DNA from 4 places in the Bacillus sp. 05T21 genome. Region 1 is predicted to be linked to each of the others. Evidence: riboswitches for the same ligand, from Rfam matches in the RefSeq annotation. Region 1 holds a riboswitch; each other region holds the start of a gene.

The links. A riboswitch is a leader RNA that binds a small molecule or an ion and turns the genes downstream of it on or off. The one in region 1 is predicted to bind S-adenosylmethionine.
Region 2: another riboswitch for S-adenosylmethionine. It lies ahead of AC1DKZ_RS24585 (MetQ/NlpA family ABC transporter substrate-binding protein); the one in region 1 lies ahead of metI (cystathionine gamma-synthase/O-acetylhomoserine thiolyase).
Region 3: another riboswitch for S-adenosylmethionine. It lies ahead of AC1DKZ_RS08680 (hypothetical protein); the one in region 1 lies ahead of metI (cystathionine gamma-synthase/O-acetylhomoserine thiolyase).
Region 4: another riboswitch for S-adenosylmethionine. It lies ahead of metK (methionine adenosyltransferase); the one in region 1 lies ahead of metI (cystathionine gamma-synthase/O-acetylhomoserine thiolyase).

What each region holds. Positions count from the first base shown of each region.
Region 1 covers NZ_JBFTMD010000001.1:579,870-585,297, reverse strand. Annotated here, with positions in the region: gene AC1DKZ_RS03125 (cysteine hydrolase family protein) at 158-670, opposite strand; gene metC (cystathionine beta-lyase) at 832-1,995, opposite strand; gene metI (cystathionine gamma-synthase/O-acetylhomoserine thiolyase) at 1,992-3,104, opposite strand; SAM riboswitch class I at 3,194-3,307, opposite strand; SAM riboswitch class I at 3,510-3,619, shown strand; gene AC1DKZ_RS03110 (bifunctional homocysteine S-methyltransferase/methylenetetrahydrofolate reductase) at 3,691-5,428, shown strand, end outside.
Region 2 covers NZ_JBFTMD010000019.1:70,469-75,896, reverse strand. Annotated here, with positions in the region: gene AC1DKZ_RS24590 (methionine ABC transporter ATP-binding protein) at 1-979, opposite strand, end outside; gene AC1DKZ_RS24585 (MetQ/NlpA family ABC transporter substrate-binding protein) at 992-1,804, opposite strand; SAM riboswitch class I at 1,890-2,003, opposite strand; gene AC1DKZ_RS24580 (NAD(P)-dependent alcohol dehydrogenase) at 2,084-2,992, opposite strand; gene AC1DKZ_RS24575 (FAD-binding protein) at 3,193-4,629, shown strand; gene AC1DKZ_RS24570 (MFS transporter) at 4,626-5,159, shown strand; gene AC1DKZ_RS24565 (DUF3981 domain-containing protein) at 5,250-5,428, shown strand, end outside.
Region 3 covers NZ_JBFTMD010000003.1:14,732-20,159, reverse strand. Annotated here, with positions in the region: gene AC1DKZ_RS08700 (short-chain fatty acid transporter) at 1-280, shown strand, start outside; gene AC1DKZ_RS08695 (hypothetical protein) at 321-674, opposite strand; gene AC1DKZ_RS08690 (NAD(P)H-dependent oxidoreductase) at 671-1,246, opposite strand; gene AC1DKZ_RS08685 (SWIM zinc finger family protein) at 1,269-1,706, opposite strand; gene AC1DKZ_RS08680 (hypothetical protein) at 1,921-2,241, opposite strand; SAM riboswitch class I at 2,280-2,378, opposite strand; gene AC1DKZ_RS08675 (hypothetical protein) at 2,499-2,690, shown strand; gene AC1DKZ_RS08670 (YwiC-like family protein) at 2,721-3,443, opposite strand; gene AC1DKZ_RS08665 (ECF transporter S component) at 3,628-4,329, opposite strand; gene AC1DKZ_RS08660 (ABC transporter ATP-binding protein) at 4,302-5,428, opposite strand, start outside.
Region 4 covers NZ_JBFTMD010000013.1:30,560-35,987, forward strand. Annotated here, with positions in the region: gene AC1DKZ_RS20415 (MogA/MoaB family molybdenum cofactor biosynthesis protein) at 1-127, opposite strand, end outside; gene AC1DKZ_RS20420 (hypothetical protein) at 363-542, shown strand; gene AC1DKZ_RS20425 (hypothetical protein) at 549-731, shown strand; gene metK (methionine adenosyltransferase) at 922-2,121, opposite strand; SAM riboswitch class I at 2,291-2,412, opposite strand; gene pckA (phosphoenolpyruvate carboxykinase (ATP)) at 2,641-4,227, shown strand; gene AC1DKZ_RS20440 (hypothetical protein) at 4,529-4,726, shown strand; gene AC1DKZ_RS20445 (ATP synthase subunit I) at 5,192-5,428, opposite strand, start outside.

The DNA.
Region 1 (5,428 bases):
TTAAAATAATATGACAAAGGAATTATAATGTTATATATAGAATATATAACAGGTTAAAAGAAAAGAAGCTGATTATGATCAGCTTCTTTATGATGATAATGAAATGTTTGGATGTAACTGATAAATCTTAGAATAATTAAGTCATTAGTCATTTATTCTAGAGTTCATCTTGTATCAATTTTAAAAATCTGTGATTCCATATATTCTCATAAAAATTAATTGTCTCTTTTGCGGACATAAATGGATTATTTAACGTAGAGGTTGTTTTCTGTACCATGAAGTTTTCGTATCCCAGTCCATGGGCAAATTTAATCGTAGCATCCATACAGTACTCTGTTTGGGCACCACAAAATTCAATACGATGTACAGATAATTGGTCTAAAATCTCTTTTAAGTTCGTTTTATAAAATGAATTTGCATGTGTTTTTCTTACAAAAAAATCTTGTTCTTGAACATCTAGATCGGTATGAATAGCCCAAAGTTCTTTTTCGGGTACTAAATCATCATCACAATGTTGAACAAAAATGATTGGTTTATTTGATTTTCTATAGGAAGAAATTCTTTTATTTACTTTTGTAAGCAAGTTTTGTAAATCAAATAAATGCTCTCCGCTATAACATACCCCATTTTGTAAATCGATAACGATTAAAACATCTGCACAAGTATCCATTATTTTTGCCCCTTTTTTACTTTTTAATATATCAATTAATTCATTACTTGGAAATAGATGGTGCTCTTTCGTTTTTTTATGAACTATACGAAAAGTAAAAAATATACTTAACGGCATAAAAAAGAAGATATGAAAACTTAATTTCATATCTTCTGTTCGTCCTATGCATTTACAGGTTCTTCTACATAAGAAAGGGCATTTTTAAAATCGGATATTAAATCGTCAACATTTTCAAGGCCAACGGATAACCGAAGTAATGAATTAGAAATACCTCTTTCATCACGAGCTTCTTGCGACAGTGCTGCATGTGACATTTTAGCTGGGTAGGAAAGAATCGATTCGACAGCTCCTAAACTAACTGCGAAGACAGGTAATTTTACTTTTGATAAAAATTGGCGGAGTGCGTCTTCTGATTGTAAAGTGAAAGATAGGACAGCTCCGGCTGATGTAGCTTGAGATTGTTGAATGTCAAATCCAAGATGTGTTTGTAAGCCAGGATAATAGACATTTTGAACTTTAGTGTGCTCTTGTAAATAGTGTGCAATTTTATTGGCGTTTGCAGCTGAATGCTCAAGACGTACATGCAATGTTTTTAGGCCGCGAAGTACGAGAGAACAATCTTGAGGACCTAAAATAGCGCCGAATGCATTTTGTAAAAATCCAAGTTTTTGAGCGAGTTCGGCATCTTTTACAACTGCTAATCCGGCAGTAACATCACTATGACCGGCAATGAATTTTGTGGCACTATGAAGAACGACATCTGCGCCAAGATCAAGCGGTTTTTGAAATAGTGGTGTCAAAAATGTATTATCAACAAAAGTAAGAGCACCAATAGATTTTGCAAGATTAGAAACAGCACGAATATCTGTCACTTTTAAAAGTGGGTTAGAAGGTGTTTCTACATAAAAGAGCTTCGTATTTGGTTTAATGTTTTCTTTTACTTCTTCCACATTGGTCATATCCACAAATGTATGTGAAACACCATAACGGGAGAGAACTTCAGTAACAATTCGATAAGTGCCTCCATATACATCTTCTGAAATAAGAACATGGTCACCTTGTGAAAGAAGGAGAAATGCAGTAGAAATGGCTGCAATGCCTGATGCAAAGGCAAATCCTTTTGTCCCGCCTTCTAATAAAGCAATGATATCTTCAAGAGCTTCACGTGTTGGATTTCCAGATCTACTATAGTCATACTTTCCGAAAGCATCTACATCAAACTGATGGAATGTTGATGTGTTATAGATGGGAACGTTAACAGCTCCTGTGTGTGTGTCATGCTTGTATTGATTATGCAGTAAAAGCGTATCTATGGAATAACTCATATTCTTACACCTTCTTTTACAAGTTTAATTGCTTGCTTTAAGTCTTGAATTAAGTCGTTGCTATTTTCGATGCCGACTGAAAAACGGAGAAGACGATTACACACACCACGTGCTGTTCGAACATCTTCTGGAATGTCGGCATGAGTTTGCGTTGCTGGATAAGTCATTAAACTTTCGACGCCGCCAAGACTTTCAGCAAATGTAATTAAGGATAAAGATTGTAAGAAAGGATTAATCCAAGTTTCATCTTGAAGGCGAAATGAAATCATACCACCTCTTCCTGGATAAAATACATCTGTCACACCATCTTCATCATTTAAATAAGCAACAATTGCATGAGCGTTTTCTTCATGCTGTTTCATGCGAAGTGCTAAAGTCTTCATCCCTCGAATTAATAGCCATGAATCAAACGGGCTTAAGACAGCACCAGAGGCATTATGATAATGAGCAAGCTCCTCGCAAAGAGATTTCCCTTTCGCAACGACAAGTCCGCTTAGTACATCGTTATGACCGCCTAAATATTTAGTTGCGCTATGAAGGACGATGTTTGCACCTTCTGTTAATGGTTGCTGTATATAAGGTGTATAGAACGTGTTATCTACAATAAGAAGTAGTCCGTGCCTTTTCGCTACACTTGCTACACTTACGATATCAGTTACTTGCATTAATGGATTAGTCGGTGTTTCTATGAAAATAGCCTTCGTTTGAGATGTGATTGCTTGCTCAATTTGTTTAATAGATTGTGTATCTACGTATCTACATCGAATATTCCACTTGTCTTCATGTTCGGAAAATAGACGATATGTTCCCCCGTATAAGTCTTCAGATACGATAAGCTCATCTCCGGAACGGAATAGTGAAAGGACAAGGAGAACAGCCGCCATTCCTGAACTACAGGCATAACCTTGCTCACCGCTTTCTAAGTCTGCAATTGCCTGTTCTAAAAGACCGCGAGTCGGATTTCCAGTTCTTGAATAGTCAAAACCAGTAGATTTACCAATTCCTTCGTGACGATAAGCAGTTGAGAAATAAACAGGTGGATTAACAGTTCCTGTTGTAGCTTCGCTACGGTTCCCGATTTGTGCTAGTTTTGTTTCGATTGTTGACATGTGAAAATTCCCCCTTTTTAAAGTGAACGACTAAGTGAAAATAAAAAAAGCCTTCTAAGAAGAAGGCTTTCGGATTGAATAGAGTCTTCTTCTCATCTGTCAAATCTTTCACAATTTGCTGGAATTAGCACCTTATTAACGAATGAATGTTAATGGTTGCTGAGGCGTCAAAGGGCCAGTCCCTCTACCTCTCTAGATAAGAATGTTCGTATGAAATTTTATTATGGTTTTAACTTTACAACAAAAGATAATTGAATTGCAACTTTATTTTAAATAATTTTTATTTTTCCGCAAGTGTCATTGACTTTTATTTTAGTGCGTGCTAAATTTATAAAAAATTAACAAACATTGTTAAAAGGGGAACGTATTTCCTTTTAGCTACATAAATAAAATAATAAAGACAAACTCTTATTGAGAGCGGTGGAGGGAAAGGCCCTGTGAAACCCGGCAACCTTCAAACTAAATGTTTGAAACGGTGCTAAAACCTGCAAAACGTGTGTTTTGCATGATAAGAGGAGGAACAATTATGTCCCCCTCTTCAAAGTGAAGAGGGGTTTTTTTATATTGATAGAAATGAGGGAGATTCGTGAAATTACTAGATTTATTATCAAAAGGAATTGTAATAGGTGATGGTGCAGTTGGAACTTTATTACATTCTCATGGTTTACAAAGTAGTTTTGAAGAATTGAATTTGTCTGATCCGGACTTAATTATATCGATCCATAAACAATATGTAGCTGCTGGAGCGGATGTTATTCAAACGAATACGTATGGTGCGAATGAAGCGAAACTCCGCATGTATGGTCTAGAAAATCAAGTTGTCCAAATTAATAAAGCGGCAGTGAATATTGCGAAAGCATCAGTAACAGAGCGGAATGCAATTTTAGGGACAATTGGAGGTATGAAACATATTGGTGCTGTTACAACGACTGATATAGAGCGAGAATTTATGTTACTTGAGCAGGCAGGTGCTTTACTAGAAGAACAGGTTGATGGATTACTATTAGAAACTTTTTATGATGAATTTGAATTATTGCATGCGGTTAAAGTATTGCGTAAACAAACGAATATTCCGATTGTTGCTCAGTTAGCGTTACATGAGGCAGGTACGACTCAAAATGGGAATGATGTCAATGAAATATTAAAACAGCTTTTAGATTACGGTGCCAATGTTGTTGGGTTGAACTGTCAACTAGGCCCGCTTCACATGACGGAAGCTTTCAAAATGATATCGATTCCTCAAAATGGCTATTTATCAGCATATCCGAATGCAGGTCTCCCGAATTATGTGGAAGGGCGTTACGTATATGAGGGAAGTCCAGCGTATTTTGAAGAAATGACACCAAACTTTATTGAACAAGGTATTCGTTTATTAGGTGGTTGTTGTGGTACTACCCCGGAACATATTGAAGGAATGAAACGTGCTATTGCAAATGTTGCACCTGTAATAGCAAAGGAGACGATTCAAAGGCCTAAAGTGGTCCATACACATGAGAAGCGTTCGAGAGCTCATGTTACTCTAGCAGAAAAGGCAAAGAAACAAACGACAGTTGTAGTGGAATTAGATCCACCGAAAACGTTAGACACGCAGCGTTTTTTTGAAGGGGCAAGAGCACTGAAAAGGGCTGGAGCGGATGCTATTACTCTAGCAGATAATTCATTAGCATCTCCTCGTGTTTCGAATATGGCTATGGGTGCATTATTAACGAAGCATGATATTCCAGTATTGACGCATTTAACGTGTAGAGACCATAACGTCATTGGACTACAGTCTCACTTACTTGGATTATCAGCATTAGGTATGGAGGAAGTGCTAGCTTTAACTGGTGATCCAGCGCGTGTTGGTGATTTCCCAGGTGCAACTTCTGTATATGATTTGTCATCGATAGAGCTCATTAAAATGATTAAAGAGATGAACGACGGTCGCTCTATTTTAGGGAAATCAATTGGTCCGGCAACAAGATTTTCTGTTGGAGGTGCATTCAATCCTCATGTAAGGCATTTAAAAGCAGCGGTCAAGCGAATGGAACGAAAAATTGATGCTGGTGCTGAATATTTCTTAACGCAGCCGATATATGATGTTGCTTTAATAGAAGAAGTATATGAAGCGACAAAGCATTTGGAACAACCTATCTTTATTGGAATTATGCCGTTAGTAAGTAAGCGGAACGCAGATTTTCTTCATTTTGAAGTGCCGGGTATTACTCTCCCTGAAGAGATAAGACAAAGAATGGATGGACATGAAACGAAAGAGGCAGCCATAGAGGAAGGGATTCGTATTTCACAAGAGTTGATCGATGCGGCGATGAAATACTTTAACGGTA
Region 2 (5,428 bases), on a different contig from region 1:
CTTGTAAAAATGATAAGGCACGGTGTACTTCACTTTTTTCACCTTGCATATGAACGACCAGTTTCCCATATGCCTCATGTTTTAACTGCGTAATATTGCCTGATAAAATATTAGGATATACGTGGAAACGTTTTGTAGCGACAGCTAACGCTGGTTCTCCTGAAGCGGTTCCTATAAATGAAAGTGTTACGATTTCCCCGGTGCTTTGTAGTTCTTTCTGTACCTCTTCTGGAATTTTAGCTGCAAACGCGCTATTTACAAATTTCTTCGTTGTTACATGTTGTGGATCTGTAAAAATGTCCTTCACTGTTCCACTTTCAACGACAGATCCATGTTCCATTACAGCAACTTGGTCACAAATACGCTGGATGACATTCATTTCGTGTGTAATTAGCAAAATCGTAATTCCGATTTCTTCGTTGATCTTTAATAATAAATCAAGAATAGAATCGGTCGTTTCCGGATCTAATGCGCTCGTTGCTTCATCACTTAATAAAACTTCTGGCTCATGAGATAGTGCGCGAGCGATTGCTACACGTTGTTTTTGACCACCAGATAATTCACTTGGATAGGCATCTTTTTTATTAAAGAGATCAACAATGCGTAAATACTTTTCTACCCTTTTTGCAATTTCATTTTTGGGAAGACCAGATAGGCGTAAGGGTAGTGCGATGTTTTCATAAACGGTAACGGTTTTAAGTAAATTGAATCCTTGAAAAATCATGCCGATTTTTTGTCTCGCTTTTGCGAGTTCTTTCGTCGATAAGGTTGTTAAATCTTGTTCGTTTATAATGATATTTCCTGTCGTTGGTTTTTCTAATAAATTTACACAACGAATTAATGTACTTTTACCAGCGCCGCTATATCCGATGATTCCAAATACTTCACCCTTTTTTACTTTAAGGGAAGTTGGTTTAAGGGCCTCAACATTCCCTTTTTTTGTTGAAAATACTTTGGAGATGTTTTTTAATTCAATCATTATAGTCAGCTCCTACCAAGACGGTAAAACAGAACCATCGAATTTTTTCTCAATGAAATCTTTTACTTCTTTAGATTGATAAGCTTTCTTTAATTTATTTACAACAGCATCATCTTTATTTTCAGTACGAACAACGACCCAGTTCACATATGGTGAATCTTTTCCCTCGCGGAAAATAGAATCTTTTGCTGGACTTAATTTTGCACCTAATGCAAAGTTTGTATTAATCGCAGCTGCCTTCACTTCACTTAGCTGCGTTGGTAATTGAGATGCCTCTAATTCAACAATCTTTAAATTTTTCGGATTTTCAATTACATCTTTTGCAGTCGCTTTTTCTGTAGCTTTTGGATCAACTTTTAAAACACCTGCTTTTTCAAATAGCTTTAAAGCACGCAACTCATTTGTTGGGTCATTTGGGACAGCAATTGCGTCGCCCTCTTTTAATTCTTTTACATCTTTTAAGTTTTTAGAGTATATACCCATAGGGAATGTTACTGTGGAAAATACTTCAGTTAATTTCATATTACGTTCAGCTTTAAATACGTCTAAATAAGATTTTGTTTGGTAGCTATTTACATCGAGGCTTTTTTCATCTAAAGATACGTTTGGTGCTACATAATCATTAAATACCTTTATATCGATTTGGAGGCCATCTTTTGCTGCAACTTCTTTCACCTTTTCAAAAATTTGTTCATGCGGTCCGCCTGTTACACCAACTGTAATCTTTTTCTCATCTAATGCTTTTACCTCTTTATCCGAATTAGCACCACATGCGCCTAACAATAATACAGCTCCACTTACAATACTTAATAATATCTTTTTCATCTATAATTCCCCCTTAATATACGTTCCAAAATAAAAAGCACCTCTCAAAAATAAGAGAGGTGCCGAATAGACGAAATAGGTTCCTCTCTTATCTTCCAAAACGAAAATCGTTCTGCAGGAATTAGCACCTTAGCTTATACGTTATAAGCTCGGTTGCCGGGCATCATCGGGCCAGTCCCTCCGCCACTCTTGATAAGAGTATGTGTATGTAGTTTTTAAATATGGTACTAATAGTAAATCTTACAAAAGGAATTGTCAATGTTATTTTCTGAATATATTTTATTTTAAGGTAATCGAAACATTGCCTTTCTTATGTCCCATCTCTACATACGTATGAGCTTCTGAAACTTCTTCCAATCGGTAAGTTCTATCAATAACAGGTTTTAGCTTTTCTGTTTCAGCTAGTTGTTTTAATAGGTTCATATCGTCTTTACTGACCTTTGCCATTGTTCCATTAACAGATACGTATTTTCCATTAGGCGTTAACGCTCTTTCACAAAGGGATTTTTTATACTTTCCAACTGCATCAAATATAATATCGTAGCGTTCGCCTCGTTCAGCAAAATCTTCTTTCATATAATCAATTACGTTATCAGCCCCTAAAGATTGCACTAGCTCAAAATTTGAATTACTACAAACAGCTGTAACAGTCGCGCCGAAATATTTAGCAAGTTGTACAGCGGCAGTACCTACTGATCCGGAAGCGCCATATATAAGTACTTGCTGTCCTTTTTTTATGTGTCCTTTTCTCAAAAAATGTAATGCTGAAGTTCCGCCGAAAGGAATAACTGCAGCTTCATCATACGTCACATTGGTAGGTTTTAATGCTATCAATCCGCTTTCATGTACACATGTGTATTCAGCATAACCACCAACGTTAAGTCCTGTTAATGCAAAGATGTGATCCCCCTTTTTGAATTGAGTTACATCTGTTCCTACTTCCTCAATTTCACCAGATAACTCTACACCGAGTATAGGCTTTCTCGGTTTCCTAAAACCTAATACAATTCGCATAGGAATCCAAAATAAAAGGGGACTAGTAAAGCTTCGCATTCTACAATCTCCAGTTGTTACACTTGTTGCGTGAATCTTAACTAACACTTCATTCTTTTTAGGAGTGGGTTTCTTTACGTCTTGAAGCTTGAGAACGTTAGGTGGCCCGTATTTTGTGCAAATAATTGCTTTCATAGCGACCTCCTGAATTAAGTTATTTTCCTCTACATCATATTTAAATATTTTTTAAATCATGCTTATAGTTTCACTTCATAATAAGTAAAAGAAAGCTAGTTCTTTTTTACAGTGTAGTATTTTCCTTTTAAGAAAGTAGGTACAATAAGAATAGAGAGAAGTACTAGTGAGATTAGAATTTCAAACGAGGAGAGTGCCATTTGGAAAAAAGAAAGATAGTAGTTGTTATTGTAGCGTATACAGTGTTGCTCGCGACTTCTATATATACATACAAAGAGCAACTGGATCATCCTATTATGAGTGATGTAGGGAAGTTGCTTCCAACGAAAATTAAACGTGTTGAAAATGCTGAGGATGAAAGTTCATTAAAAAAGTTAGTACAAGATGCAACTGTTTCTGGAGAGAAGATTTCTATTGCAGGTATGCAACATAGCCAAGGCGGACAGACGTATTATCCGAACGGTACGATGCTTGATATGAAAGGATATAATGAAATATTAGAATTCGATCCGGAGAAGAAGAGGATTAGGGTGCAAAGTGGTGTCACATGGAATGACATTCAAAAGAAAATCAATCCATATGGTCTTGCAGTTCAAGTGATGCAATCTCAAAATATTTTTACTGTTGGTGGTTCATTAAGTGTAAATGTACATGGGCGTGATATTCGTCATGAAGCATTGATTGATACAGTAGAGTCGTTCAGATTGTTAATGGCAGATGGTACGGTGCGTAATGTAAATAGAGAAGAAAATGCTGACTTGTTTCCGTATGTAATTGGAGGATATGGATTATTTGGTGTGATTTTAGATGTGACGCTACAGTTAACAAACGATGAATTGTATGAAACGGACACGAAGGTACTAGATTATAAAGAATACTCTTCATACTTTAAGAATAAAGTGCGAAGGGACGAGAATATACGTATGCATTTAGCACGTATTTCTGTTGCCCCAAATTCATTTTTAAAAGAAATGTATGTGACAGATTATGTACTGGCAGAAGATCAACAGAAGCTGGGAGAGTACAGCAAATTAAAAGAAGAAAATATTATAGCTGCGCCGAAATTCTTACTTGGGTTATCACGTTATAGTGACTGGGGAAAGGGCGCATTTTGGGATATACAAAGAAGTTATTTTGAACGTACAGATGGTAAGTACGAAACTCGAAATAACGTAATGAGATCTGATAGTGCTTTTATGGAATACGATAATCCAAACTTGACCGAAGTTTTACAAGAGTACTTTGTACCGATAGATGGTTTTGCAGAGTATATAGATGATTTGCGAAGTGTTTTAAATGAAGAGGAATTAAACCTTCTTAACATCACAATCCGCTATGTAGAAAAGAATGAGAATGCGGTGCTATCTTATGCGAAAGATGATATGTTTGCGCTTGTGCTTCTAATTAATCAAGGGCGTTCTGAAGATGAAATAAAGAAAACAAAAGTGGTCATTCAAAAGATGATTGATGTTACGTTAAAGCATAATGGAAGTTATTATTTACCGTATTATTCTTATCCGGAAAAGGAGCAACTAAAGAAAGCGTATCCTCGCATAGAAGAATTCCTTCAGAAGAAGAAGGAAGTAGACCCAGAGGAAAGGTTTGTGAATTTATTTTATAAGGAGTATAGCAAATGACATATAGAAGATTTGTAGCCTCACAAAGCATTATTATGATGGCGGGTAGTATGGTATTTCCTTTTTATATACTATTGCTTCGAAATGTAGGAAATAGTTTCTCGCAATTTGGCTGGGCGTACGGCTTATTTGCCTTAACTTCAGCTCTAGTATATCCGTTAGTTGGAAGAATCTCTGATAGGGTAGGTGATAGAAAGTTATTAATTATATACGCATGGTCCATGGCTATATTAATGCTTTTTTTCCCTATTGCAACAGAAGTTTGGCATGTATACATTCTCCAAATTTTAATGGGTATTTTAGGTGCTGTGCAGCGCAATACGGAGAAGACGTCGTTAGCACGAAAGGTAGAACAGAAAAAAGCTGGTTATGAAATTGGAAAATATCATGTGTGGACATCGGTTGGAGGAGCAGTAGCTATAATTGCAACTGGTTACCTAGTGGACTTCTTTACGATAGGGACTATTTTTTACATTGCTTCAGTTTTATATGTAGTTAGTGGATTTGTATTAAGCCGCGGTGATAAGTAATTAAAAGTATTTCTATTCCCATTTTTACCTGATTACCCTTTATTTGTTATACTTATGGAGAAGACAAAAGAAAAGGGGACATTGCCTTTGATGAAATTTATAGTTTTAGCTATTCTCACTTTATTTTTGATTCCATGGACTAGAAGCGGTAATAAAATTCGCGCGGTGGATAAAGGAGGAAATGAGAAAGTTGTAAAGGGTAAGAAATCATCTATTTTAGTTATTCCTGTTTTATTTTGGATAGGTATTGCAATCTATGAATATTTCTG
Region 3 (5,428 bases), on a different contig from region 1:
AAGTGCTGGCATTGTAAATATTTTCGTTCCATCTGGAGGCGGTCAATGGGCAGTGCAAGCACCAATTATGATTCCAGCTGGCGCTGAACTTGGTGTACCTGCCGCGAAAACAGCGATGGCAATTGCATGGGGGGATGCTTGGACAAATTTAATTCAACCTTTCTGGGCATTACCGGCATTAGCGATAGCTGGTTTAGGCGCGCGTGATATTATGGGATTTTGTGTTGTTAACTTACTATATGCAGGATTTATCATTAGTCTATGTTTCTTATTTATTTAAACGAAAAGCTAGTTTTATACTAGCTTTTTTATATAATAAATCATTCGTTATCTATACAGCTTATTACCTTCCTCCACTCTACCTCTGCATGATTTAATGCTTCATATGTAAACAAATCTTCACATACTTTTTCAATCATATGAGGATTGTTCTTAAGGAAATTCCACTGCAATACTTTAGGAAGAAAATATGTTTCATATTCTTTACTTCCCTTTATTACCTCATCAACTTCTCTTTCACAAATCCCTCTTATTAAATAATCATTTCTTAATTGTATCTGAATTTGTTTTAACGTTTCACTACACTTCTTCAATTGGACTAAACACTTAATATACGTACGAAAAAGTTCGTCATCATACTTACAGCACTTTATAATACGATCGATTTCATTCATAATGTACGAGCCGCTTCTTCTATTTGTAACAGCCATTTTTCACGCTTCGTTACTTTACTCGTTTTCACAGATTGAAAAGCAGAACGTTTTATATTGCGAATACCACAAAAACGCAAAACCCCTCTTTTCATCATAATCCAATCCGCTGATCGATATAATAGTGCTACGTACCATAACGGTGAGTCTAACGTATTAATAACCCACGCCTTCTTACCTTTAAATAAGCCTTTCGGTAATGCCCCCTCATATTTATAAGCAAATCCAGCTACAAAAATACGATCGATAAATCCTTTTAAAATAGCAGGCATGCCCCACCACCATATCGGATATATGAAAAGAAGAATATCCGCTTTCTGCACTAATTCTCTATATCGCTTCGTCTCTTCTTCATTTAGTAAATCACGTCTTTTCTTCTCTTCATTAAATACAAGCACTGGATCAAATTGTTCTTTATATAAATCAAGTAGCGTAACAGAATGATTTGTTTCCTCAAGTCCTTTTTGCACATGCTCTAAAATTGCCCCATTAAAGCTTGAAGGATTAGGATGAGCATATATAATTAGTACGTTCACTACAAAACAACTCCCTCTTTAGTTAAGGTTTCCCCTTCTTTAACATTTTCTCTACAATTTGCACATTTTTCGAACTTTGTAACAAACGATTTAATACTGTTAGTAACTCTTCTTTTTCTAAACCTTTCAATTGCTCTTTAACTGTACTCTCACCAGCACCTTGAATTTCATACACAACTGCCGCCATATGTTTACAATAATTTTCATAAGGACACTCGCAGCTACTTTCTGCAAAATCTTCAAGATCAATAATCACTTCATAATTCCCTGCATTTCCAGTAACGAAAGCAAATACTTTCTTGTCGTGTATTTCAACATCTTCTACATGTCCCTCTTCATAATATTCATATCCTCTATCTATAATGTACTTTGGAATCCATTTCATTATATCTTTTAATAAGTATGCATACATCACAACACCTCTTCCTTTAATTCCCTTTTGACTTCCAAAATCCTGCATGTTATTCTAATAACTGTCAAGTAGCGAGTCTACGTGACAAACGACTGACACCTATTCGGCGAAGGTGTCTCTTTTCATTTGCAGCCGATATGAAGTGCCTTTTTCAGGCACATTCAATCTTTGACACTACACACTCAACACCATTCCCTTGTATCAGGCTGCTTTAGCAGTCTTTTACGCTACATACTTCGTTATTTCAAGAAAAAAAGAGAGCCTAGCTCCCTTTTCCCGCTTTATAAAATACCCCTTTTTCAGCATAGCGATATTCATCATCAGCTAAAGTAATTTTCCCATCCAGTTTGAGTTCATCTAATAGTCTTGATAAATAAAATTGATGTAACATTTTTTTAGTGAATTTTCCTTCATGATGCGAAACGATATGTTCTTGAATATCTAACAATGATATTGGCTTATCTTGCTCTATCATATATTCATAAACTGTACTACGCAGTTTTACGTATTTTTCGAGTGTCACAGTACTTCGCAACCCCTTTCTTCTTATTATATGTTTTCGTAATCGGTTTTTTTGCAACAAAAAAACCTCTCCGATAAGAAGAAGTTACGTATATCTTCGTCTTATCTCCCAGAACAAATATGTTCTGCTGGAATTAGCACCTGCATCGCGGTTGCTGGGTTTCATCGGGCCAGTCCCTCCACCTCTCTGGATAAGAAAATATTCACTTTAAATTTAACTATACGTAATTTTATTATAATTGTCAAATAAATATAATAATTATATTTTCTTCTTTATTGTTCATACTACAAAAAGATGTACAAAAGGAGGCTACTACTTTGAAAAAGAATGCTCGTGGATACGTACAAGATTCTTTTCATTCCTTACAAGAAGCAAAACATTGTTTAGAAGATGCATTACAAACTGTTGAAGAAGATTTTAATCGCGCACGTATTGAACAATCCCTTTACGCTGTAGAGCAAGCATTACAAAGATGTGATTATACCGTTCACATTTTAGAACAAGAATGAAAACTTCCCATCAAAAGATGGGAAGTTTTTTCAAATGGCATACTTCATCATTATTGCCGTTATGATTAAAAAATATACAGAATTAACAATTTCTAAAATCCCTACTTTTAATATAGAAATCTTTTTACCATACAACATAATGGCCCGAATTAAACTTGGTACAAATATGAGTGAACACCATGGATTTATAGTAAATACGATTACTGTTAATACAATATGATACCCCCAAGATATAAAACGATACTTCGGATTATTTTTTTCACGAATCATCGTTTTCACATAAAACGTACTTCCTAAAAAATATAGAAATGAAATAAGCGCAATGAATAATGCTGTTTTATCTATTAATTTCATGGAGAAATAATAACTGATTAAACCACCTATACAAAACACTATAATCGCACAAACATCATTTAGTAATGCTCGTTCATTTTTTTGACGAGCGTAATACATATTTATAATAAACAATGGAATCATTAATACTGCGAATAAAAGAATTCGCCATTCATATAATAAAGAAATCATCCCAAATACAAATGCAATGATAAAATAAACAATTGCAGCGTGTAGAAATTCTTTTTTTCGTTTTTGCTTTATGTACACGAGAAATGGATACGTAGCTAAATAGATAAAGAACCAAGCTAAAAACAATGGAATATGATAAAAAGTAGGTTTCCCAAGTATAACACTTAATAGAAAAGGTATAACAAGCATTGCCCACGCACCATGTTGCTTCGGAATAACTAACTTCATTAACTATACACCCCCCTCTTGAAAATAGTTCTCACCTACTATTATACAAATAATTTCATATAATAACGGATATATATTAGATCTATTTTTTGACAATAAAAAATGCTCCTTACAATATGTAAGAAGCATGAAAGAGGCAAACGAATATGTAAGTCGCGACCCTACCTTATATGAGTATGCTTTTCTATGTCACGTTATGCTCATCTAATATACCGTATTTCTTTTTAAATCTTGTGAGGATCGTAATCCATGACGTACTAAATAACAGAAGGAAAATAACATTCGATATCGCGTGACTCAGATCAAAGTAAAAACTTGCGACATAGTAAGCAATAACTGTTTCCCACGTTGCTTCTTGTATAAAACCAAGAAGACCCCAAAAATTCATAATCCAGCCAAATAGAAATCCAACGGCAAATCCGTACAACAGTCTTCCCCACAGTTTTTTCATTAAAAATGTATTACGTAATAGTCCAGCTATAAACCCGATCATGCCCCAAGAGAACATTTGCCACGGCGTCCACGGACCTTGTCCTAAAAAAATATTAGATACAATAGCCGCCGTTGCCCCAATCATAAAGCCAGTTTCACTCCCAAAAACAATTGCAGAAACGATAATGACAAAAGAAGTCGGTTGTACACTTGGTAAAATAGAAAATGGTACCCGGCTAACCGCTGCAATCGCCGCTAACACAGCAACGATAACAATTTCACGTGAAACAAACGCCTTCCTTTCAAAACGAACATAGAAAGGTAACATAATGACAGCTAATAAAAACAAACTACTTACCATGTAATACCCGTCCATAATAAAAGTCGTAAAGAGTAGTGTACATATTACAACAGCAAAAATAAATATTATGAATGCAACATATCGTTTGGACACGCTTCGTACACATCCTCCCACGTTAATGCAAACGGCAACTCTCTACGGATGAATCGATTAATAGATGTTGTATAAAAGAAGTTACCACTAAAGAACTCTTTCGGTGCATCATTCATAATGACTTTCCCGTCAAATAACATCATGCACTGATCAACGTATTTCGCTGCAAACTCAATATCATGCGTTGCCATTACAATTGTTGTACCTTCTTTTTGCAACTGTTTAAATAGTTCTCCAACTCTTTCCTTTTTCCATGGATCTAGTCCCTTTGTCGGCTCATCCAGTAATAATAAAGTTGGCTTTGACAATAAAGTTGTACATAATGCGAGTAGTTGTTGCTCTCCCCCGCTACAATCATGTGGATGGCGCTCTTTAAGTGAATCTAACCAGAACTTTTTCAACATTTCTTCTGCTATTACTTTTCCCTCTTCTCCATATAATTCACGCGCGCGCTCATAAACCTCTTCCCACACTGTATCAAATGTAAAATGATAATACGGGTGTTGTGATACGTACCCTATACTTTTAAATCGTTCTTTCGAATCAATTTTATGTATCATTTTTCCATTCCACTTTACCTTACCTCTTCTAGCTTTTTGTAATCCTGCTAAAATCGTTAACAGCGTAGACTTCCCGGTTCCGTTTTTCCCAACTAGAGCTGTCCATTTTCCCTTTTCGATGTTTACTGTTAAATCGCGTAAAATAAGTGGACTACTTTTTTCATATTGAAAAGATATATGTTCTGCACTTAAAATTACTTCTTGCTTTTCACATTGTTCTACTTGCCCATTCCTATATGATATCGCTGAAAAATCATTCATTTTCATTTGTGCTTCTCGCACTGTAAATGGAATCTCTTTCACATTCCACTCTAAAAACAATCTTGGAATTTGCGGAATGAATGGACGAAACTTTTCTACTTCCCACATGTTCGCTATCACACTTTTAGAAGTACCATCATAAATGATTCTGCCATTATCCATACAAACAACGCGTGTTGCGAGCGGTATAACTTCATCTAAACGATGTTCACTTAAAATAATCGTAATTCCAAGTTCTTCATTAATACGTTTTAATAATCCTAAAAACTCTTTTGCAG
Region 4 (5,428 bases), on a different contig from region 1:
CTTCTATTAATAATGCATGTAACAATTGACCACTCTTATCCGTCTCTTCCGTACGTGTATCGGAAATCGTTACAATCTTGCAGCGCACTTCTTTTGGAGCTTGTTTTTTATGTTCAGTTACACTCATTTTTCATCTTTCCTTTCCTAAAGACTTTTCTTCATTTTATCATACATATCTTTACACAATTATGTATGAAGCCAATGATGCACCGTGATACAATATAAGTATATACGACCACAAAAAGGAAAATATACCTTCTTATACGCCTGGACTACACACCATTAACTCTTTAAATCCCCTTATATTTTCTACATAGTAGATTTCATTTTAAATTACAAAATAATTTGGAGGTTCACTCACTATGGAACTATACAAAAAATTAACAACAACATTCATCCTCTTATTTGTTGCTTCCATCACTGTCGGTTTTTCTCTAAAAGGAGCAATTCCATACGCTACATTAGTGAGTATTATATTCGCAACGCTATTTTTACTGAGCAGTGCTTTTTGCGCAGGAAAAGCACGCCAACTGAAAGGGTGACCGTCTATGTTCCGTAAGAAACCAATCCTTTGTAAATCATGTGAAAAGGAAATACAAACGTATGAAAAAGCGTGGATTCATATGCCATTTCCGGCAAGTGGTATGACAAATATGAAGAAGTATATTGAGCTAGACGGGGAAGTTTATTGTAGTTCTTGCATTCAAGTAGTAAATAAAGTGAAACTTTAATCAGTGGGGATTTTGTTCTTCCCCACTGATTATTAGTTGAACCAATCGGGCTTTTACGGGCAGTTAGCCTCCTACCTAACTTTTTTGCTTTACAGCCGAATTTTGAGGTGGGAGGCTTACTGCCCGTTAATGCGGGATAAAACCAAATAAAAAAAGCTTTGCGACACGCGCAAAGCTTTTTTTTCATATATTATAGACCAGCTTGCTCTTTTAAAGTAGCTGCTTTGTCTGTACGTTCCCATGTAAGATCTACATCAGTACGTCCGAAGTGGCCGTAAGCTGCTGTTTGTTTGTAAATTGGGCGACGTAAGTCTAGCATTTTAATAATACCAGCTGGGCGAAGATCGAAGTTGTTACGAACTAGTTCTACTAGTACGTCTTCAGATACTTTACCAGTGCCAAATGTATCAACTGAAATTGATACTGGTTGCGCTACGCCGATTGCGTATGCAAGTTGTACTTCTGCTTTGTCAGCAAGACCAGCTGCTACGATATTTTTCGCAACATAACGAGCTGCATATGCTGCAGAGCGGTCAACTTTTGTTGCATCTTTACCAGAGAATGCACCACCGCCATGGCGAGCGTATCCACCGTAAGTATCAACGATAATTTTACGTCCTGTTAAACCAGCATCACCTTGTGGTCCACCAATTACGAAGCGGCCAGTTGGGTTAATGAAGAATTTCGTTTCTCCATCCATTAATTCTGCTGGAACTACAGCTTTAATTACATGCTCTTTTAAATCGCGATCGATTTCTTCCCACGTAACATCTGGATGATGCTGTGTAGAAATTACGATTGTATCTACACGTACAGGTTTACCATTTTCATCATACTCAACTGTAACTTGCGTTTTTCCATCCGGACGTAAGTATGATAATGTGTCATCTTTACGTACTTCAGTTAAACGGCGAGCTAATTTGTGAGCAAGCGAGATTGGAAGTGGCATTAATTCTTGTGTTTCATTACATGCGAAGCCAAACATTAAACCTTGGTCTCCCGCACCAATTGCCTCAATCTCAGCGTCAGTCATTAGACCTTCGCGTGCTTCTAGTGCTTGGTCAACACCCATAGCGATGTCAGCAGATTGCTCATCGATAGATGTTAAAACTGCACAAGTTTCTGCATCGAATCCGTATTTTGCGCGTGTGTAACCAATGCCTTGAATTGTTTCACGAACGATTTTTGGAATATCTACGTAAGTAGAAGTCGTAATTTCCCCCGCTACCAATACTAAACCAGTTGTTACAGTTGTTTCACAAGCTACACGTGCATTTGCGTCCTTTGCTAAGATCGCATCTAAAATTGAATCAGAAATTTGGTCACAAATTTTATCTGGATGTCCTTCAGTTACAGACTCAGATGTGAACAGATGACGTTTTTTTGTCATGTGGTAAACCTCCCTACAGTAATTGTATATATTGTACGGAACTCATCCTTAATTTGCCACAAACTGCGACATACATTTATTCTCCCACACAAGCATACAGAAAAACCTTTCCTACTTAACATAGAGGAAAGGTTTAATTTGCTACTTGCATACTGCTTTTTGCCCTTTGCTCTTATCGTTCGAGACCGTTAGCCTCGCACAGGTTTTAGCACCTATTCACCTGTATTTACCACTACAAGTGAGGTTGCTGGGCTTCATCGGGCCTGTCCCTCCGCCAGCTCGGGATAAGAGAGTATCCGTCCCAACCTATACTAAAGAAATGATATTCATTTGTCAATTAATATTCACATTTTCCTGAAAGTTTTTCTCAATACCCATAGAATGAAATATTAATAGGGAAATGATACATTCACACAAACAAAAATAAATAAATAGTATACATTATTTATATAATTGTGTTATACTATTGATGGGGATTACGAGAAATATTTCATTAAATGAAAAGGATGGTATATAAATATGAGTACTGTGAATGTCCAAATTGGTTTACATGAATTATTGAACGGAAGCAATGCACAGATTCAATTAAGTGTTCCGCAATTAGTGGAAAAAGTATTAATGCGAAACGAAGGGAAATTAACTTCTACTGGTGCCGTTTCTGCTTCAACAGGAAAATACACAGGACGTTCTCCTAAAGATAAATTTATTGTGAAGGAAGCATCGGTTGCTGACAAAATTGCTTGGGGAGCCGTGAACCAACCGATCTCTGAAGAACATTTTAATAAATTATATATAAAAGTTTTAGAATACTTAAAAGAAAAAGAAGAGTTATTCATCTTCAAAGGATTTGCTGGCGCTGATCGCAACTATCGCCTACCAATTCAAGTTGTTAACGAATATGCATGGCATAATTTGTTCGTACATCAATTGTTTATTCGTCCAAATGAAGAAGAATTAGCAACTCACGAATCAGAGTTCACAATTGTTTCTGCACCAAACTTCAAAGCAGATCCAGCAATTGACGGTACAAATTCTGAAGCATTCATTATGGTTTCATTCGAAAAACGTATCGTACTAATCGGTGGTACAGAATATGCTGGAGAAATGAAAAAATCAATCTTCTCTATTATGAACTTCTTACTACCTGAACAAGACATTCTTTCTATGCACTGCTCTTCAAACGTAGGCGAAGAAGGCGACGTAGCACTATTCTTCGGTTTATCTGGAACAGGCAAAACAACATTATCTGCTGATCCAAACCGTAAATTAATCGGTGACGATGAGCACGGTTGGTCTGATAACGGCGTATTCAATATTGAAGGCGGTTGCTATGCAAAATGTGTAAACCTTTCTCATGAGAAAGAACCACAAATCTTCGATGCAATCAAATTTGGTTCAGTTTTAGAAAACGTTGTCATTGATGGTCAAACACGCATCGCTGACTATAACGATACTACTTTAACAGAAAATACACGTGCTGCATACCCTATGCATGCGATTGACAATATCGTACTGCCAAGTGTTGCAGGACATCCAAATACAATTATTTTCTTAACTGCTGATGCATCTGGCGTATTGCCTCCAATCAGCAAGTTATCAAAAGAGCAAGCTATGTACCATTTCTTAAGCGGTTACACTAGTAAGCTAGCAGGAACAGAGCGCGGTGTTACATCTCCGCAAGCTACATTCTCTACTTGCTTCGGTTCACCGTTCTTACCGCTTGATGCATCTCGTTATGCTGAAATGCTTGGTGAAAAAATCGAGAAACATGATGCGAAAGTATTCTTAGTAAACACTGGCTGGACTGGTGGCGAATACGGCGTTGGTAAACGTATGAACTTAGGTTACACTCGTGCAATGATTCAAGCAGCACTAAGCGGTGAACTTGCTAAAGCCGAAACTGCAAAACACGACATCTTTGGCCTTGAAGTACCTCGTCATGTTCCAGGTGTACCTGATGAAGTATTAATGCCTGAACAAACTTGGGCTGATAAAGATGCTTACAAAGCGAAAGCAATTGAGCTTGCAAACGAATTTAAAGAAAACTTCAAAAAATTCGATAGCGTTTCTGAAGCTATTATTAACTTAGGCGGTCCAATCGCTTAATTACAAATTTTCTGTTGGAATAACCCTTTTACTCATATGAATAAGTGTCGTGTAACCGTAAAGTTCCGCGTACTCACCGACAAAACCCAATGCGGCTTAACGGTTACACACACTTACATAAAAAAGAAGCTTACGTTAAAAACGTAAGCTTCTTTCTATATCTTATATAAAGTGAAACTTTAATCTCTTCATCTATTGCATACCAATACCCATAAATTTACAGAAAATTCTTTTTATAATCATTCATTTGTAGTTTCCTATGATATGATATAATTTACATATAAAGGAAAGGGTGAGGCCCATGAAAAATTTTTCTCGTACAGGAAAAATTTTATTCAGTTATGGAGCGATTCAAATGTTTTGGGGACTTGTGATGCTTAACGTTAATTTATTTGAGCATACAAGTAAAACGATAAAATACATTATTCTAATTATCGGAATAGCTTGTTGTATTGTATCCAACTTTTTTAAAGAACCTAAGAGTCATACTACTAAGTGATTTCATATTAACTTATTGGAAGCGGAAACCTATATTTTATACAAAGTTACGCTTCCTGTTGTACTATCCACCGCCGGATCCCTTATTCCAGAGTAAGCCAATTTTCAATTTAAGTAACCAGATTTTCATTTATACAAATCACGGCTTCGAACATATAAACTATTTTCCCACTCACTACATCCTTCTGGTTTCACACCGTATGGGACTAAAAAAGGATCTGACCGCTTCTATCCACCGCCAGATCCTCTATTCCATCTAAAAAAGTTCCAAACCTAATTTTCAATTGATATACTCGGATTTTCAAACATACAAACCACGGCTTCGAACATATAAACTATTCCCCCACTCACTACATCCTTCTGGTTTCACACCGCATGGAAACAAAAAAAGGCCCTAACCGCTTCTATCCACCGCTGGATCCTCTATTCCATCTAAAAAGAGGCTCTTTTAGCTCTTTTAGCTCTTTTAACCCTTTGTTAATTCTTCTTCATCCTTCATACTATAATAACCTAAATTAATAACGATTAAGAAATAACCACCCAGAATACCTACTGCAAATGCCCACATTACCATATGATGCTCAATTTCGTACATAATAATAGCACCCAAAATTGCAGCTGCAAAGCGATTAAACATACCAAGCGTCGGCGCTTTCGTCTTCTTTACTATACTATCTCCAAGCTTTTCGATACGCCTTCCTAA